One region of the Micromonospora pisi genome, then DNA from elsewhere that is predicted to be linked to it. Evidence: riboswitches for the same ligand, from Rfam matches in the RefSeq annotation. Region 1 holds a riboswitch; the other holds the start of a gene.
What was found. A riboswitch is a leader RNA that binds a small molecule or an ion and turns the genes downstream of it on or off. The one in region 1 is predicted to bind cyclic di-AMP.
Positions count from the first base shown of each region.

Region 2: linked by a shared signal. The riboswitch ahead of BDK92_RS17500 (C40 family peptidase) and the one ahead of BDK92_RS08775 (coiled-coil domain-containing protein) in region 1 are both predicted to bind cyclic di-AMP.

Region 1 covers NZ_RBKT01000001.1:2,208,306-2,221,180, forward strand. The annotation lists gene BDK92_RS08750 (alpha/beta fold hydrolase) at 1-55, shown strand, start outside; gene BDK92_RS08755 (HelD family protein) at 291-2,408, shown strand; gene BDK92_RS08760 (SMP-30/gluconolactonase/LRE family protein) at 2,440-3,426, opposite strand; gene BDK92_RS08765 (ABC transporter permease) at 3,570-6,131, shown strand; gene BDK92_RS08770 (cation diffusion facilitator family transporter) at 6,222-7,142, shown strand; cyclic di-AMP (ydaO/yuaA leader) riboswitch at 7,381-7,511, shown strand; gene BDK92_RS08775 (coiled-coil domain-containing protein) at 7,528-8,607, shown strand; gene BDK92_RS38350 (hypothetical protein) at 8,699-9,307, opposite strand; gene BDK92_RS08785 (glycosyl hydrolase) at 10,252-12,875, shown strand, end outside.
Region 2 covers NZ_RBKT01000001.1:4,129,639-4,134,993, forward strand. The annotation lists gene BDK92_RS17475 (DUF6924 domain-containing protein) at 1-313, shown strand, start outside; tRNA gene BDK92_RS17480 (tRNA-Gly) at 455-528, opposite strand; gene BDK92_RS17485 (zinc metalloprotease) at 741-1,730, shown strand; partial or broken gene BDK92_RS17490 (pyridoxamine 5'-phosphate oxidase family protein) at 1,940-2,461, opposite strand; gene dcd (dCTP deaminase) at 2,617-3,195, shown strand; gene BDK92_RS17500 (C40 family peptidase) at 3,292-4,272, opposite strand; cyclic di-AMP (ydaO/yuaA leader) riboswitch at 4,342-4,477, opposite strand; gene BDK92_RS17505 (C40 family peptidase) at 4,691-5,355, opposite strand, start outside.

The DNA.
Region 1 (12,875 bases):
CCCCCGACAACCCGGCAACGGGCGCCGCCGGGCCCACGTCGGGAATCACGCCTGACGATCCGGCACGGGCACGACAGGCCCATCCGGGTGGGGATTCGGCACCCGATTCGGACCACCGCGATGGCCGACACGGTGACCGCAGCGGACCCGATCGGCCGATCGGCGCAAAGCGACCGGACGGCAACCCGTACCCTCGCTACCTGGCCACCCTGCGCGGCCGCACGCCCGCCCGACCGCCGGCCGGGGTCGGGCGCCGCGTCGACACAACCAACCACCCGGGAGTCTGCACGTTGACCGACCTCACCACCCTGCAACAGGAGATCGCCGCCGAGCAGCGGCATCTCGACCTGGTCTACGCCCGGCTGGCCCAGCTGCGCCGGACCGCCGCCAAGGCTGAGCAGGAGGGCTACCAACTCGCCCGGGTGGGCAACTTCGGCGCGCTGGTGGAGCGGGACGCGATGGTCTTCCACGCCGCCCGGCGCCGACACGCCCTCGACGCCGAGCACGAAGGACTCGTCTTCGGCCGGCTGGACCTGCGCGACGGACAGGTGCTGCACGTCGGCCGGCTCGGCGTACGCGGCGAACGATCCGAACCGCTGGTGATCGACTGGCGGGCACCGGCCGCCGCCGCGTTCTACCAGGCCACCGCCGCCGACCCGCAGGGCGTGGTACGCCGACGCATGATCCAGTCCGCGAACGAGCGGGTCACCCGGATCGAGGACGACCTGCTCGACCCCGGCGCCGCCCCCAGCGGCATGCGGGTGGTGGGCGACGGTGCGTTGCTCGCCTCCCTCGCCAAGGCGACCGGGCGCGGCATGCGCGACATCGTCGCCACCATCCAGCGGGAACAGGACGAGGCGATCCGCTCCCCCGCCGGCGGGGTCACGATCGTCTCCGGCGGACCCGGCACCGGGAAGACCGCGGTCGCCCTGCACCGGGCCGCCTACCTGCTCTACTCCGACCGGAACCGGTTCGCCGGCGGCGGCGTACTGGTGGTCGGGCCGTCCGGGGTCTTCGTCGAGTACATCGCCTCGGTGCTGCCCTCGCTCGGCGAGGAGACCGCCACCCTGCACTCCCTCGGCTCGCTCTTCCCCGGCGTGGTCGCCACCCGTACCGACTCGGCGGCGGTCGCGGCGATCAAGGGCTCACTGCGGATGCGCCGGGTGCTCGAACGGGCCACCCACGACGCGGTCCCGGGCGGCCCCACCGAACTACGCCTGCTCTACCGGGGCGAACTGCTCCGGCTCGACGCCACCCAACTCGACCGGATCCGGGCCCGGGCGCTGCCCCGGGGCGCCCGGCGCAACGAGGTCCGCCGGGCCGGCATCGACGGACTCTTCCAGGCGCTCTGGTCGCAGGTGCAGCGGGCGCCGGTCGGGCGGCTGCCGGAGAAGGCCAACTTCGAGGACGACCTGGCCGAACGGGGCGAATTCCGGGACTTCATCCGCGCCTGGTGGCCCCGGTTGCACCCGTGGCACGTACTCGGCTGGCTGAGCCAGCCGGAACGGCTGCGCAGGTACGCCGAAGGGCTCCTCTCGCACCGGGAGATCCGAGCGCTCAGCGCGTCGTACCAGAACCTGGACGCCGACGGGCCGACCATCGCCGACGTCGCCATCCTCGACGAACTGGACGAACTGCTCGGCAAGCCGATGCGGCCGGCCAAGCGACGACGGGACCCGTTCCTGCTCGCCGGTGGGGTACGCGAGGTCAGCACGTACGCCGACCGGCAGCGGGCCGCCCGGGCCCACGCCGCCGAACGGCCGGAGGACTACCGCGAGTACGCCCACGTGGTGGTCGACGAGTCGCAGGACGTCTCGCCGATGCAGTGGCGGATGCTCGGCCGGCGCGGCCGGCTCGCCTCCTGGACGGTGGTCGGTGACCCGGCGCAGACCGCCTGGACCGGCGACCCGCGCGAACTGGCCCAGTCCCGGGACAAGGCGCTCGGCCGCCGGGCCCGGCACGACTACACCCTCTCCACCAACTACCGGAACCCGGCGGAGATCTTCGCGGTCGCCGCCAAGGTGATCCGCGAGGTCGCCCCCGACCTCGCGCTGCCGACGGCGGTACGGACCACCGGGATCGAGCCGGTCGAACTGACCGTGTCCGCCGGTGAACTGCCCGGGGCGACCGTACGGGCGGTCACCGAACTCCTCGGCGAGGTGCAGGGAACGGTCGGCGTGATCACACCGGTGCCGCGCCGGGACGAGGTCAGCGGTTGGCTGGCCGACCTCGCCGGCCCCCGACTCCAGGTGGTGACCAGCCTCCAGGCGAAGGGCATGGAGTACGACGGTGTCGTGCTGCTCGCCCCGACCGAGATCCGTACCGACTCCGAGTCCGGCGTACGCACCCTCTACGTGGCCCTGTCCCGGGCCACCCAGCGCCTGACCACCATCGACCCCACCCGCTGACCCTCCTGCCGGAGGGTCAGCGGTACGGATCTCAGGGGCGGGGGATGGCGGTGACGGTGTACGGGGTGGTGGCGGTCGGCGGGGTGGTGAAGCGGCCGTTGGGCAGGTAGAGGCGGTTGCCGTACGCGGCCACGGTGGTCGGTACGTCGAAACCGGCGGAGGTTACCCGCTCGACCAGCCGTCCACTGGTGCCGGCGCGGTCGAGCTCGAAGACGGAGACGGTGTTCAGCCGGTTCTGCACCACGTACAGGGTGCGTCCGTCCCGGAGCAGCCCGTCGCCGTTGGTCAGCACCTCGCCGCCGAGGTCGACGGTCCGGGCCACCCCGGTCGCCGGGTCGACCCGGAAGAGCAGGCCGGGGCCGGACTGCACGACCAGCAGGCCGCGACCGTCCGGTGTGGTCTCGATGCCGTTGGCGTTGATCCCGGCGCCGTAGACGATGTCGCCGGTCAACGGCAACGTGACCGTCTCGTCCGCGTCCGGCAGGCCACCCCACCGGTTCAGCGGCAGCTTGTAGAGGACCGGGTTGGTCGAGTCGGTGAACCAGGCGGCGTCCGGGGTGAGCACCACGTCGTTGACGAAGCTCGGCACGTTGTTGAACTGGTAGGTGGTCAGCAGTTCTCCGGTGAAGGCGTTGAACACCTTCGCGGCGGCGCCGGTGGTGCTGTTCCCGCCGCCGACGAAGAGCCGCCCGCGCAGGTCCACCTTGAGGCCCTGGGACGGGGTGCCCGAACCGGCGTTGATCTGCTCGCCCCGCCCGGTGACCAGGTTGACCCGGTAGATGGCGCCGGTGGCCCGGGAACCGAAGAAGGCGTACGGCAGGGCCCCGATCGCGATCCCCTCCGGCTGGAACCCGTCCGGCAGGGCGAACGTGGTCGGGAACAGGGTGCCGGGCCGGGTCGACGCGGTTGCGGAGCGCCCGGTGTCGACCGGGGCGGCGCTGACCGGGGCGGCCGCCGCCAGGGTGCCGGCGAGCGCCACGGCGACGGACAGGACGGTGGTACGGGGTCGAACTCGCATCCTCGATCTCCTCCCCCGCCAGTCCGGCGGGCATCGGCTGATGTCGGTCGGTACCGGGTTCGATGGTGCCCGGTCGCCCCGCTGTCCGCTACCTGACAACCGCTCCGCTTCCAGGGGCGGTGGTGATCACGTCAGACTGTGGCGTGAACTGGCCACTGCTGCGCCTGGCCGTCGCCGGGCTGCGCGCGCACGCGGTACGACTGCTGCTGACCGCCTTCGCGGTGGTGGTCGGAGTGGGTTTCCTGGCCGGCACCCTGGTCTACGGCGACACCGCGCGGGCCGCGTTCTACGACGACCTGGCCCGCTCGGCGAGGAACGTGGACGTGGTGGTGGAGCCGGCCGAGACGCTGGTGTCGGCCGAGACGGTGAACCGGATCCGGGCGGTCGACGGGGTGGCCGAGGTGGACGGCCGGGTGATCGCCTGGCTGGGCCTGCTCGACCGGGACGGTCGACTGCTGACCCAGCAGGGACACGTCGGTTATGGACTCTCGGTGCCCGGTGTGGCGTCGCTCGCCCCGTACGACGTGACCGCCGGACGGCTCCCCACGGTGCCCGGCGAGGTCGCGGTCGACAAGACCACGGTGGCCGCCACGGGGTACGCCCTGGGCGCCCCGGTGAGCCTGCTCGACCAGGCCGGTACGCCGCACCGGCTGACCCTGGTCGGGGTCCTCGACCTCGGGGTGAACCGCCTCTTCGGCGGCTCCCCGGTGGCCGCGTTGACCGGTCCCGACCTGGTCGCCCTCACCGGCACCGAGCGGTACGCCCAGGTGGTGGTCCGGGCCCGGCCCGGGGTCGACCCGGAGGTGCTCGCCGACCGGGTGGCGCGGGTGACGGGTGACCCGCTGTTGGTGGTGCTCACCGGTGACCGGCTCCGGGACCAGCTCGCCGAACAGGCGGGCAAGTACGTCGACGGCTTCCTGGCGGTGCTGATCGGGTTCGGCGTGGTCTCACTGACCGTGTCGGCGTTCGTCATCTACAACACCTTCGCCATCCTGGCCGCCCAACGGGTACGCGAGCTGAGCCTGCTGCGTTGCGTCGGGGCGTCCCGCCGGCAGGTGGGGGTGGCGGTACTGCTGGAGGCGGTGGCGCTCGGCGTACTGGCCTCGCTCGGCGGGCTGGCGATGAGCCTGCTGGTCGGCTACGGGCTGATCTGGGGGCGGGAGCTGGTCGCCACCGACATCCCGCTGCACGCTCCGGTGGTGCGCTGGCCGACGGTGGCGGTGGCACTCGGGTTCGGCACGGTGGTGACGGTGCTGGCCGCGCTCGTACCGGCGCTCGGGGCGGGGCGGGTGCCACCGCTGGCGGCCCTGCACGGCAGCGCCACCGCCGAACTGCGCGACGCGTCCGGCCGCCGTGGCCGGGTCCGGGTGCTGGTCGCCGTCGGGCTGGCCGGGGCGGGGCTGGTGGCGATCCTGGTCGGGGTGCCGCTGGCCTTTCCGGGGCTGCCACTGGTGCTCGGCGGCGGAATGGTCGTCTTCCTCGGCGCGGTGGTGGCGGCTCCGCTGCTGGTTCCGCGCGCGGTCGGCGCGCTCGGTTGGCTGCCGGCCCGGCTCTTCGGCCCGGTGGCCCGGCTGGCGGTGGTGAACGCGCGGCGCAACCCGCGCCGGGCCGCGGCGACCACCATGGCGCTGACCATCGGGGTGGCGCTGATGTCGATGTTCGCGGTGCTGCTGGAGACCGCCCGGGACCAGACCGGGCGTGAGCTGACCGAGAACTTCCCGGTCGACTTCGTGCTCGACCGGACCCGGATCGACGGTACGCCGGGCGCCACCCGGGGCGAGCTGCCGGCGGAGCTGGCCGGGGTGCTCCGGGCCGAGCCGACGTTCGCCACGGTGGCGGAGGTACGGCTCGCGCCGGCCCCGGTCGACCCGCAGGTACGGATCTGGTCGGTGCCGGCGGAACAGTTGCGCGGGCCGGTCCGGCCGGAGGTCACCGACGGCGACCTGGCCGATCTGCGCCCCGGCACGGTGGCGGTGAGCCGCCCGGTGGCGCGGGCCCGGGGGCTCGGGGTGGGTGACCGGTTCGCGCTGGGCCTGCCCGGCGTACCGGACCCGGCCGGGGCGCTGACCGTGGTGGCGCTCTACGACGACGCCCCGACCGGCGGCGGTGCCCTGGTCGCGTGGGACCAGTTCAGCGCCGCGTACGGCCCCGGGGCGCCGAACCAGCTCCTGCTCGACCTGGCCCCCGGTGTCGGTACGGCGGCCGGCCGGCAGGCCCTGGACCGGGTGCTCCGGACCTACCCGGTGGTACGGGTGAGCAGCGTCGCCGACCAGGCGAACGCGCTGTCGGCGACCCTGGACGAGCTGCTCGGCATCTTCGCCGCGCTGCTCGGCATGTCGGTGCTGATCGCACTCTTCGGGATCAGCAACACGCTCTCCCTGTCGGTCTTCGAACGGACACGTGAGTCCGCGACGCTGCGGGCACTGGGGCTCTCCCGGCGGCAACTCGGCCGGATGCTGCTCGCCGAGGCGGGGCTGATCGCGCTGGTCGGGGCGCTGGCCGGGATCGTCCTCGGGGTCGGCGTCGGCTGGACCGCCGCACTCGGACTGATCAACAGTTACGGGCACGGGCTGCCGGTCGTACCGGTGGGTCAGCTCGCCCTCTGCGTGGCTCTGGCCGGCGGCGCGGCGCTCCTGGCCGGGCTGCTGCCCGCCCGGCGGGCGACCCGGGCGCCGATCGTGGCGGCGATGAGCGTGGAGGGCTGAACCCCGCCCCCGGCGGCCCGAATCAATCGCACACATTGGGATGTCGGCATATGTTGGGTCGCGCGGGTACCGGCGGCGGAGGGTGTGTGCGTGGGCGCGGGTCATGACCACGGCGCGCAGACGATGCGCGCGGGCGAGCGGCACCGGGGACGGCTCTGGTCCGCCCTCGGACTGCTCGTCGTCTTCACCGTGGTCGAGGCGGTCACGGCGCTCGCCACCGGCTCGCTCGCGCTCCTGTCCGACGCCGGTCACATGTTCACCGACGTACTCGGGATCGGGATGGCGCTCGCCGCGATCACCGCGACCCGGCGGGCCACCGACGACCCCCAGCGGACCTTCGGCCTCTACCGGCTGGAGGTGCTGGCCGCCCTGGCCAACGCGGTGCTGCTCTTCGGTGTCGCGATCTACGTGCTGGTCGAGGCGGCGCTGCGGTTCGGTGCCGCGCGTCCGCCGACCGTGCTGGCCGGGCCGATGCTGGTGGTGGCGATCCTCGGGCTGCTGGCCAACCTGGTCGCCTTCGGGCTGTTGCGGGCCGGCGCGCGGGAGAGCATCAACCTGCGCGGCGCCTACCTGGAGGCGCTCGGGGACCTGCTCGGCTCGGCCGGCGTGATCGTCGCCGCCCTGGTGATCGCGAACACCGGCTGGTGGTGGGCCGATCCGCTGGTCGCGGTGGCGATCGGCCTGTTCATCCTGCCCCGGACCGGACGGCTGGCGCGGGCCGCGGTCCGGATTCTGGTGCAGGCCGCACCGGAGCACCTGGACGTGCCGACGGTGGCCGCCCGACTCTGTGCCGTACCCGGTGTCGCCAACGTGCACGACCTGCACGTCTGGACGCTGACCTCGGGCATGGAGGTCGCCTCGGCCCACCTGACGCTCTCCCCCGGCGCCGAGGTCGGCGCGGTGCTCGCCGCGGCGCGCGGGGCGTTGCACGACGACTTCGACATCGCGCACGCCACTCTCCAGGTCGAGCCCGGCAGCGCGAGCGAGAGCTGCGGCCCCGCCGATTGGTAGGCCCAGCTGATTGGTAGGCCCCGCTACCCGAATACGGTCCTTACCTGACTCGGAAACGCGACCACTCTTCGCTTACCTGGTCCTTAAATTTTGTCCCCCGACCGGGTGAACTTTTCTAGTTATATCCGACATATCACTTCGAGTGGCGCCGCCTGTCGGCCGCGCCAACACTGTCCGTACTGGACCAGGCCGGTAGGCTCGGCTCCGGTCTCCGCCGGGCGGCGCCCTCCGGCGCCTGCGGTGACCGTCGCCTAATCGCACGTGCGAGCCGGGGAACCATCGCGTCATTGGGGTGCATCCGCGTCAGCGGTAGGGATCTTCCGTCCCGAACCCGTCAGCTAACCCGGTCGGCGGCTGACGGAAGGACGTGCAGCAAATGCCAGACCTGGCGCCCGTACGACCACGACCACGTGCCGCACGGTTCGCGACCCTGACGGCGATCGCGATCACCCTCACCGTGCTGGCCACCCCCCTCACCCCCACCAGCGCACTGGCCGCGAACGGCCCCCTCGCCGCCGCCCCGGGAACGCTCGCCGCCGCCCCGGGCGACACCGACGACGAGGGCGGCACCGCCAGCCTCCGCGAACAGCTCGACGTCGCGGCCAAGGGCTATCTCGACGCCCAGGCGGCCCTGGACAACTCCACCAAACGGCAACAGCAGCTCGCCACCCACCTGGGCACCCTGGAGGCCGAACTGGTCACCCGTACCCAGACCGTCGCCGAACTCGCCGGCATGGCGTACCGCACCGGCCGACTGGGGCCGCTGACGGCGCTGCTCAACAGCGACTCGCCCGACGGTTTCCTGGACCGGGCCTCGTCGCTCGGCACGGTGGCCGCCAACGAGGACCGCCAGCTCCGGAACCTGATCGAGGTCCGCGACCAGGAACAGCGGGCCAAGGCGGCGATCGAGAACGAGATCCGGGAACAACGCAAGCAGCTCGACATCATGGCCAAGCGCAAGCAACAGGCCGAACGCGCGCTCGCCCAGGCGGGCAGCGGCGGCGCCAGCGCCGGCGTCACCGCCAGCACCACCTCCGCCACGGCCAAGCCGGCGCCGCGCAACGCCGACGGCTCCTGGCCGAAGGAGTCGTGCAGCGTGAACGACCCGACCACCACCGGCTGCATCACCCCGCGCACCCTCAACGCGATGAACCAGGCCAAGGCGGCCGGCTTCACCCGCTTCGTCTCCTGCTTCCGCAGCGGCGGCTCGGGCGAACACCCCAAGGGACGGGCCTGCGACTTCGCTGCGGAGACGGGCGGCTTCGGCGGGGTCGCCACCGGCGGCGACAAGACGTACGGCAACAACCTGGCGGCGTACTTCGTCAAGAACGCCAGCCGCCTCGGAGTGCTGTACGTGATCTGGTTCAAGCAGATCTGGCTACCCGGCAGTGGCTGGAAGGCGTACAACGGCGGCGGTGACCCCTCCAGCGACCACACCAACCACGTCCACCTCTCCGTGAACTGACCCCCGCCCGCTTCCCTCGTCGATCTAGGGCAGATCCGCGTGAGTGGATCGTCATCGACGACGATCTGCCCTAGATCGACGAGGCGGGGGGTTAGTGTTGGGCGTTCCAGAAGCCGATGAGGGTGGCGGTCCACCAGCCGAGTTGGGAAACGGTGGCCGCTACGGCGGCGGGGAGCAGGCGGGACCAGGGCACCGGTCCGTCGCCCACGGCCGCGAGTCGGTCACTGACCCGGCCGAGGAACAGCCCGTTGATGCCGACCACGAGCACGGCGACCAGCTTGATCTGGACCAGCGCCGACGAGGTGTCCGGGCGCAGGGCCGCACCGCTGACCACCAAACCGACCAGGCCCAACCAGATGAGCAGGTGCGTGCCCCGCGCCGTGGTCAGCACGGTCCCGATCCGCTCCCGGCGCAGCAGCCAGCGCAGGCTGAACCAGTCCACCGTGAGCACCGCCCCGAAGCCCACGACCAGACAGGTCAGGTGACAGAAGAGCGCGACCATCCGCCATCCCGGGCCGAGCGTGAGGTGGGGTGCGGCGAAGACGACGGCCACCCAGCCGACGCTCATCGCGAGGACCGCCCCGGCGAGCACGTTGCGGCCGGCGGGTCGGCGGTGGCCGCCGCGCCAGCCGGCGGCCGGTGCGGGGGACGATCCGCCCACCGAGGAGACCACGGACCGCTCGCGGACCGGGGCGGACATCAAACCGGCAGACCGGTCGCGGACCGAGGCCGGTGCCGGGGTGGCCCCGGGATCCGTCGAGGGCGAGGTCCGTTGCACCGGAACGCTGGGCTGGAGCGGGTCGCCCGACGTCGTGCCTCCCGTCCGGTCGGCAGCGATCGATGACCACGGGCGGTTGACCGGACCCGCCGTCCGCTCGGACGGGGCCGACACGGCCGGCCAGTAGCGTTCGGTGGGAACCTCCACGGGGACACGGTCGGCACGGGTCCGCCGGCCGGTCGCGGGGTCGGCGGAACCACCGGGGTACGGAGCACCGGAGTGGTGACGGCCGGTGGTCTGGAGGTCAGACATCCGAGTCCACGGGTCCCGTACCCAGCATGGTGACTCCTCCGGTCGTCTCGGCGCCGCTCCGCTGCGGAGCGGACCAGCGGCCCCTCCTCATGAGGAGACTTCCCGGACGCCGGCAGGTAACAGAAACCCGGCGTGATCTTGTCTACGTCGGCCCGGTCGGCTCGCCGTACGGCCCCGGCACTCCGGTCGCGCCGACGCGCGACCATTGATCCGATAACACTTTCTCGGCCGGTTTATTTGGCAACTTTGGACGACTCGGAATGACCGACGGGAATGCCAGGTAAACGATTGCCGAAGCGACGGAATAGCGCACCCGAAGGGGCTGCCCCGCGTGGGTGATCCCTCAACACGTGGCAGAGAGCGCTCTTTCGCTGGCGCACAGTAACCCGGTAGGCGAGGCTCCCCACCTCGCCTACCGGTGTCGTGAGAGCGCTCTCTCAAAGTTAGCCCTCCGGGCCGGGCACTGTCAACAGAGATCCCCCACCGAACCACCACTCCCGCAAAGAAGATGGCAAGACATTGACAGCAGCCACCATCTCTGATGCTCTGACGCAACGCCCCCTTAATGTGCGCGAAACCTTCGGCGCACCGACCCGTCCCCGACCGGAGGCACCATGAACCTGTCCCTCCGCCACGTCGTACCCGACGACGGCGGCCATCCGGACACCCGGCCGCGACCGGCCCAGTCGACGCTGCGCCGCCGAGCGCTGGCAAGCGCCGCGACGGTGGCGCTCGTGGTCGGCGGGCTCACCTTCGCCGTACCCGGTGGCGCCGGCGCCGACCCGCTCGGTGCCGGCAGCTACGCCACCACCCGGCCCGCCGGCGCGGCCCCGCCCTCAGGCTGTGCCGACCTCTCCACCAACCCCCGGCGCTACGTCACCGCCAACGCCCCGGCCGGCGCGGTCCCCACCAACGACTGGTGGTCCTCGCTGCTCTTCAAGCGCCTCGACTGCGCCTACTCCGAGCCGCTGCACGCGCACCCGGCCTCGTACGACCCGGTCGCCGGCGGGCTCGGCGTCTCCTACACCACCACCGCCGGCATCTCCGGGTCACCGACCGGCCCCGGCGAATACCACTACACCTACAGCGCCGACTTCACCCTCGGCGTCACCGGACTGAACTCCCCCGCCGTCTTGGTCGACGGCTGGAGCGACTGGACCGTCACGCCGTACTGGTCGGACGGGACCCGGACCCTGAAGACGACCATCGGGCACGGGCTGCCCTTCGTCTACGCCCAGGCCACCGGCGGCAACGCCCAGCTCAGCCTGACCAGCGCGCCGACCGTCTGGTCCAACACCGCAGGGCGGCTCGGCTTCACCGTACGGGGACACGACTACGTCGCGTACGCGCCGACCGGGGCGACCTGGACGGTCAGCGGCAACACCGTCACCTCCACCCTGGCCGGGCGGGGCTACTTCTCCGTAGCGGTCCTGCCGACCACTCCGAGCAGCCCCGCCGCCGACCGGACCGCCCTGCTCGCCAGCTACGGCCAGTACGCCCACGCGCACGTCACCGGCACCCGCGTCTCCTGGGGCTTCAACCCCTCGACCAGCATGGTGACCGCCACGTACGCCTTCACCACCACCGCCCGCGAGGGCAGCGCCAGCGGCACCGTCGTCTCGCTCTATCCGCACCACTGGAAGAACCTCGGCGGCGGCACCCCGATCGGCCAGACCTACATCTCCCCCCGGGGCCCGATGAAGACGCTGGTCGGCGCGGCCTCGTTCAGCACCAACATCCGCTACCAGGGGGTGCTGCCCGAGATCCCCGCGGTCGCCACCTCCAGCGGCGCCGACCTCGCCACCCTTGGTGGTTACCTGGACCAGGTCGCGACCGGTGACCCGCTGGCCGGCTTCGGCAACGACACCTACTGGACCGGCAAGGGACTCGGCCGGGCCGCCCGGCTCGCCGAGATCGCCGACCAACTCGGCCGGACCGCCCAGCGGGACCTGCTGCTGAACGCCATCCGGAGCCGGCTCACCGACTGGTTCACCGCCACCCCGGGCAAGACCGCCCGGGTGTTCCACTACGACCAGGCCTGGGGCACGCTGGTCGGCTACCCCGCGTCGTACGGCTCCGACCTGGAACTGAACGACCACCACTTCCACTACGGCTACTACATCGCCGCCGCCGCCACGCTCGCCAAGTTCGACCCGACCTGGGCCACCACCAGCCAGTACGGCGGCATGGTCAACCTGCTGATCCGGGACGCGAACAGCCCCGACCGCAACGACCCGATGTTCCCGTTCCTGCGGGACTTCGACATCTTCGCCGGACACGACTGGGCCTCCGGGCACGGTTCGTTCATGGCCGGCAACAACCAGGAGTCCTCCTCGGAGGGGATGAACTTCGCCTCGGCCCTGATCCAGTGGGGCCTCGCCACCGGCAACACCGCCGTACGCGACGCCGGGCTGTTCATCTACACCACGCAGGCGCAGGCGATCCAGGAGTACTGGTTCGACTCCTCCGACAGCAACTTCCCGGCCGCCTTCGCCCACCGTACGGTCGGCATGGTCTGGGGCGACGGCGGCGCGTACGCCACCTGGTTCAGCGGTGAGCCGGAGATGATCCAGGGCATCAACATGCTGCCCGTCACCGGCGGCTCGAACTACCTCGGCTACAAGCCGGCGTACGTCACCACCAACTGGAACGAGCTGGTCACCAACAACGGCGGCCCACCGACGGTCTGGCAGGACGTGCTCTGGTCGTTCCGGGCGTTCGCGGACGGCGACGCCGCGCTGGCGAGTTTCCGGGCCAACCCGACCTACCCGATCGAGGAGGGTGAGAGCCGGGCGCACACGTTCCACTGGCTGCGCAACCTCGCCGCCCTCGGCCAGGTCGACACCACCGTCACCGCGAACACCCCGCTCTACGCCGTCTACACCAAGAACGGCGTACGGACGTACGTGGCGTCGAACATCACCCGTAACCCGATGACGGTGACCTTCTCCGACGGCCGCACCCTGGCCGTGGCCGCCGGCAAAACCGCCACCACCGGCGCCTTCACCTGGAGCGGCGGCAACGCCAACGGCGGCATCGGCAACCCCACCGCCACCCCGACCGTCAGTCCCACCCCGACGGCCACCCCGACGCCGACGGCCACTCCCACCCCGACGCCGACCGGCCCGGTGGTCCGGTCGAACCTGCTCTACGTCCGCTCCGCCGGGGCGCTCGCCGGTGCCGCCGGCACCGGCGCGACCACCACCACGATCACCGCCGCCAACGGCAACTGGGACGG
Region 2 (5,355 bases), 1.9 Mb from region 1:
CAGCGACCCCGCCTATGCCGGTGTGACTGTCCAAGCGCTGGTTGACGTGGATGCCGCCGCGAGCGACGACGACAAGCTGACCTACCTGTTCCTCGCGGACGCGACCACGATGGCCGACGACGAACACCCGCTGTTAGCCGTCGACTTGTACGACGAGCCCGGCCGCACGTTCCGGGTGCCGACCCGGTGGTACGCCGATGTATCTGCAAACCTGACCATCGCGAACATGGATTTCGCTGACTTCGCCGATGTCACCGACGGATCTGGCACTTATCGTGGCTTCGACGACGAGTCACCCGGTGCCAGCGGATAGGGATGTCGCATCCGGTGGTGAGCAATAACCGGGCCGGTATTACGCGGGCTAGTGGCCCGTGGATGGCCCGGCGCATGATCGCCGCCGACAGAACATCGAAGGCCCTGGTTGGGACTCGCGTCCTGACCAGGGCCTTTGCATTGGAGCGGGTGACGGGAATCGAACCCGCACTGTCAGCTTGGGAAGCTGATGTTCTGCCATTGAACTACACCCGCGAGCGGAGCCCACTGTACCTGGTCCGCCTCCCGAGCGCATCAACGTACCCCCGGCGGCGGCGCCGGACGCGTCCGTGCGGTTGAGGCAGATTGATGGGGACCACGCCGATCTGCGTCGTTTGCCTGAACTGTCCCAGCAGGTAACGTCCGCCACATCCGCAACTTGCGGCGCGTGAACGAAGCGTCGCGTTCCGTGGCGAAGAGGTGGGGTCATGGGTTTGCACCGCATCCGGAAGTCGTTGCGCTCGGTTGGCGTGGCGTCCACTGCTGTCGTACTGCTGCTCGGGTCCATGGTGTTGGTGGCGAACCCGGCACTGGCAAGCCCGGCTACGGCGAGCACGACGGGGCCATCGGCAGGATGCGTCCAGCTGGCGGTGGCAGACTCGGCCGCCAGGGCGAGACCCGGGGCGCCCGGTGGGCACGACCCCAACGAACTGGACGCGCCCGAGGCGGCGCAGCGCAATCGAGACCTGGACGCCGCGTACGCGAAGCGGGTCGGAGTGGCGCCGTTCAGCGCCGCCCCGAGGAAGATCACGATCCCGGTGGTGGTGCACGTGATCAGCCGGGACCGTACCCGGGAGGGTGGAAACATTCCGCGCGCGATGATCGATGCCCAGTTCAAGGTGCTGAACGCGGCGTTCGACGGAGTGGATGGTGGCGCGGTCACGCCCTTCAAGTTCAAGCTCAAGAAGCTCAACCGGGTGATCAACCCGGCCTGGTATCCGATCGTGGCGGAGAGCCCGGCGGAGACGCAGATGAAGAGGTCGCTGCGGACCGGCGGCCCGGAGACGCTCAACCTCTACCTGGGGGCACTCAGCGACGACCTGCTCGGCTGGGCGACGTTTCCGCAGAAGCAGTTGACCACGTACGACGGGGTGGTGGTGCTTTCGGAGTCACTGCCCGGCGGCAACGAGAAGCCCTACAACGAGGGCGACACCGGCACCCACGAGGTCGGCCACTGGCTGAACCTCTTCCACACGTTCCAGGGCGGGTGCGCGGGTGAAGGCGACGCGGTGGCGGACACCCCGGCGGAGGCGGAGCCGGCGTTCGGCTGCCCGACCGGGCGGGACTCGTGTGTGAGCAGGTCGGGGCTCGACCCGATCCACAACTTCATGAACTACACGGTCGACGCCTGCATGGACCGGTTCACGGCCGGACAGGTGAACCGCATGGTCAAAGCGTGGCAGGCGTACCGGGCCTGATGCACTGCCAGCACGACGAGGGCCGGCCGCTTCCCGAGGAGCCGGCCCTCGTCGTGTGTCTGGGGCCCCTCGTCGAGGGGTCCGTTCACTCAGGAGGCCCAGATCACCGGGTCCGGGGCGACGGCCACCACTCGGGGCTCCCGGGTGAAGCGCTGGTCGACCGCGTTCGCCGTTGACGCGGACCGCAACTCGGTGGGATTGACGTGCCGGCGGGCTCGACGTCCGCGACGGCCGGCGGGCGCTCGCGCCGCAGTCGGGTCGAGCCACACCTGAACTCCCGGCCGGTCATCGCCCCGCCCGCCGTACGCGAGTGGGATCGCACCGGCCCGGCCGTGCTCAGCGAGCATCGCCGCCTCGACGGTGAACTCGAAGAGTCGCCAGTCCACCCGGGGCTCGGCGCGCACGGTGTCGGCGAGCCGGGCGATCGTCGCCGGGTCGGTGACCAGCTTGGCGCGACCGGCCACGTACGCCTCGTCGTCGCTCTCCTCGGGCGGGAACGAGTGCAGCGCGTAGCGGCCGTCACGTTCCAGGTCGCGCCGCTTGGGAGAGTCGACGACGAAGCAGAACAGCCCCTCGTCGTTGATCACCGGCGACACCGGGTGCACACGGGGACCGCCGTCGGCGCGGACGGTGGCGAGGTAGCCGAGACCCGGCCCGTACTGCTGCAGGAGGGTGCGGATCGCTTCGGCGAGACGCGGGGCGTCGGCGGCGAATTCGGACCAGGATGCCATGGGGAGATTCTATCGAACATGTGTTCGAGACGGGTAGTCCGACACGCGTTCGCCACGCCGAACCATCGCCGACCCCGTTGCCCATGACGACGCGCCGCGTCACTCCAGGTCCGGGCGCGACCGGGTTGATCTCGCCCGGTCGCTAAGGTGGCTGGATGCTGCTCTCCGACCGTGACCTGGTCACCGAGATCAAGGCGGGCACTCTGGGGCTTGAGCCCTTCGAGCCGGCACTGGTGCAACCGTCGAGCATCGACGTACGACTGGACCGGCTCTTCCGGGTGTTCAACAACCATCTCTACACCCACATCGACCCGGCCAGCCAACAGGATGACCTGACCTCGGTCGTGGACGTGCCCGACGGCGAGCCGTTCGTGCTGCACCCGGGCGAGTTCGTACTCGCCTCCACGCTCGAAGTGATCTCACTCGGCGACCAGCTCGCCGGACGGCTGGAGGGCAAGTCGAGCCTGGGTCGGCTGGGCCTGCTCACCCACTCGACCGCCGGCTTCATCGACCCCGGCTTCTCCGGCCACGTCACGCTGGAACTCTCCAACGTGGCCAACCTGCCGATCACCCTCTGGCCCGGCATGAAGATCGGCCAGCTCTGCATCTTCCGGCTCTCGTCGCCGGCCGAGCACCCCTACGGCTCCGCCGTGTACGGCTCCCGCTACCAGGGCCAACGCGGCCCTACCCCCAGCCGTTCCTGGCAACGTTGGCAGACCTGGCCCACCCGCTGACCCTCCCTTCGCCCTAGGGCAGGTCCGCGCTGACGGAGATCCATCAGCGCGGACCTGCCCTGGATCGGCGGCGCAGGGGAGCGGGGGGGGAGGGGGTCAGGTGGGGCGGCCGAAGCTGTGGACGGTTGCGGTGTCGAGGCGCTTCATCTTGACCGGCTCACCGGCCTGGGAGGCGTGCACCACCCAGCCGTCGCCGACGTACATCCCGACATGGTGCAGGTCGGCGTAGTAGAACACCAGGTCGCCGGGGCGCAGTTCGGCCTGCTTGACGTACGCGGTGACCCGACGCTGGGCAGCCGCGTTGTGCGGCAGGGTCACGCCCGCCTTCGCCCAGGCGGCGAGCATCAGCCCGGAGCAGTCGTAGGTGTTCGGACCCGCGGCGCCCCAGACGTACATCTTGCCGATCTGCGCACAGGCGAACTTGACCGCGACGCCGGACGGACCGCCGGGATAACTCGACGGGCAGGGGGCTGGGCGGAGCGGGCCGCCGCCACCGTTGCCGTAGACCTTCAGCCGCAGCTTCTGCAACCGGTCGATCTCGGTGTCGATCTGCTTCTTCTTCGCGGCCAGGTCCGCCTCGGTCCGGGTGAGCTGCGCGACCAGGGTGTCCAGTGGTGCCTTCTGGGCCGCGAGCTGCTCCTTGAGGTCGACCACCGCCTGGACATCGTGCTGCTGACGGCGGGCGAACTGGTCGAGGATGGTGAGCTGGTCGGCGAGCATGGTCGGCGAGTCCGTGGTCAGGATCGCGTTGATCGCGGAGGCGTTGTCCCCCTTGTACGCCCGGACGGCCATGTTGCTGACCTTGCCCATGGCCTGGTCGATCTGGAGTTGCAGCGGTTGGATCCGCTTGGCCAGCGCGTCTGCCTGCTTCTTCTTGACGGCCAGGTCCTGGCGGGTCGCGTTGGCCTTCTCGATGGTCGGCTCTAGCTGGTTCCACGCCACGTCGATCTGCTTCTCGATCTCGGTGACCGACGGTTCGGCGTGAGCTGCGGTGGCACCGAGCAGAACAGCGGCGACACCGGCTATCGCGGCGAGTACGGAGGTACGGATGGGCCAACGGGTACGCGACCGGGTCATGTCCGGGTCGACCAGAGTCGACCGGAGGGACCTCGGCCGCGGGGCATGGCTAGCCACCGGGGTGGGCGCTCCTTCTTCCGGAACCGCCTACCGGGTTAGCTGACGGGTTCGGGCGGGAAGAGTGCGCCCTACCGCGAATATTCGCGGATTCACCCCGAGGTGTTGGTTCCCCGGTTCGTCGAAAACGATTCGGCGGGCCGAGCCGGTGCCACCCGGGCTGGGTGATCTGGTGCCGTCTCGGCGATCTCCCACAGTAGGAACGCTGTTATGGCTGTGCAACCCGTGACTGGAGTTGAACCGTTCCGTATATCAGACAATTACTTAGGGTGTGTCACCGTCGACAAAGGAGAGGCCCCTTGCTAACGGCGCCACCGCCAGCAAGGGGCCTGTCCTGACAAACTCGGGCAATTGCTGTTACTCAGCCAGGCCGACGGAACCCGGCGACCGGCATCACGTCAATCTTTGTCATCTTCACCGGCTGACCGGATTGCGGTGCGTGCACCATTAATCCGTTACCGACGTACATGCCGACGTGGTGCAGATCACCGTAGAAGAAGACGAGGTCGCCGGCGCGGGCGTTGGCCCGGCTGATCACCTGGCCCTCGTTCCACTGGGCACCCGTGTAGTGGGTGAGCTTCACGCCGGCCTTGCCCCAGGCGTACTGGGTGAGTCCGGAACAGTCGAAGTTGCTCGGCCCGGTCGCGCCCCAGACGTACATCTTGCCGATCTGCGCGCAGGCGGTCTTGACGGCGGTGCCGGCGGGGCCACCGGGGTACACCGCCGGACACGGCCCGATCCGCAACGCACCACCGGAGCTGCTCGACCCGTACGCGGTGAGCCGCAGCTTCTCCAGCCGGTTGATCTCGGCGTCGATCGACTTCTGCTTCGCGGAAAGCTCGGCGTCCTGCTTCTTCTGCTGCGCGACCAGCTCGTCCAGCTTGCGCTTCTCGACGTCGTACTTTTCCTTCGCGGCGGTGACGTCGGCGATCTGCTCCTGCTGCTCCCGGGCCAGGTGGTCCAGGATCGTCAGCTGATCCGCGAGCTCCGTCGGCGTGCCGCTGGTGAGCAGCGCGTTCAGGTCAG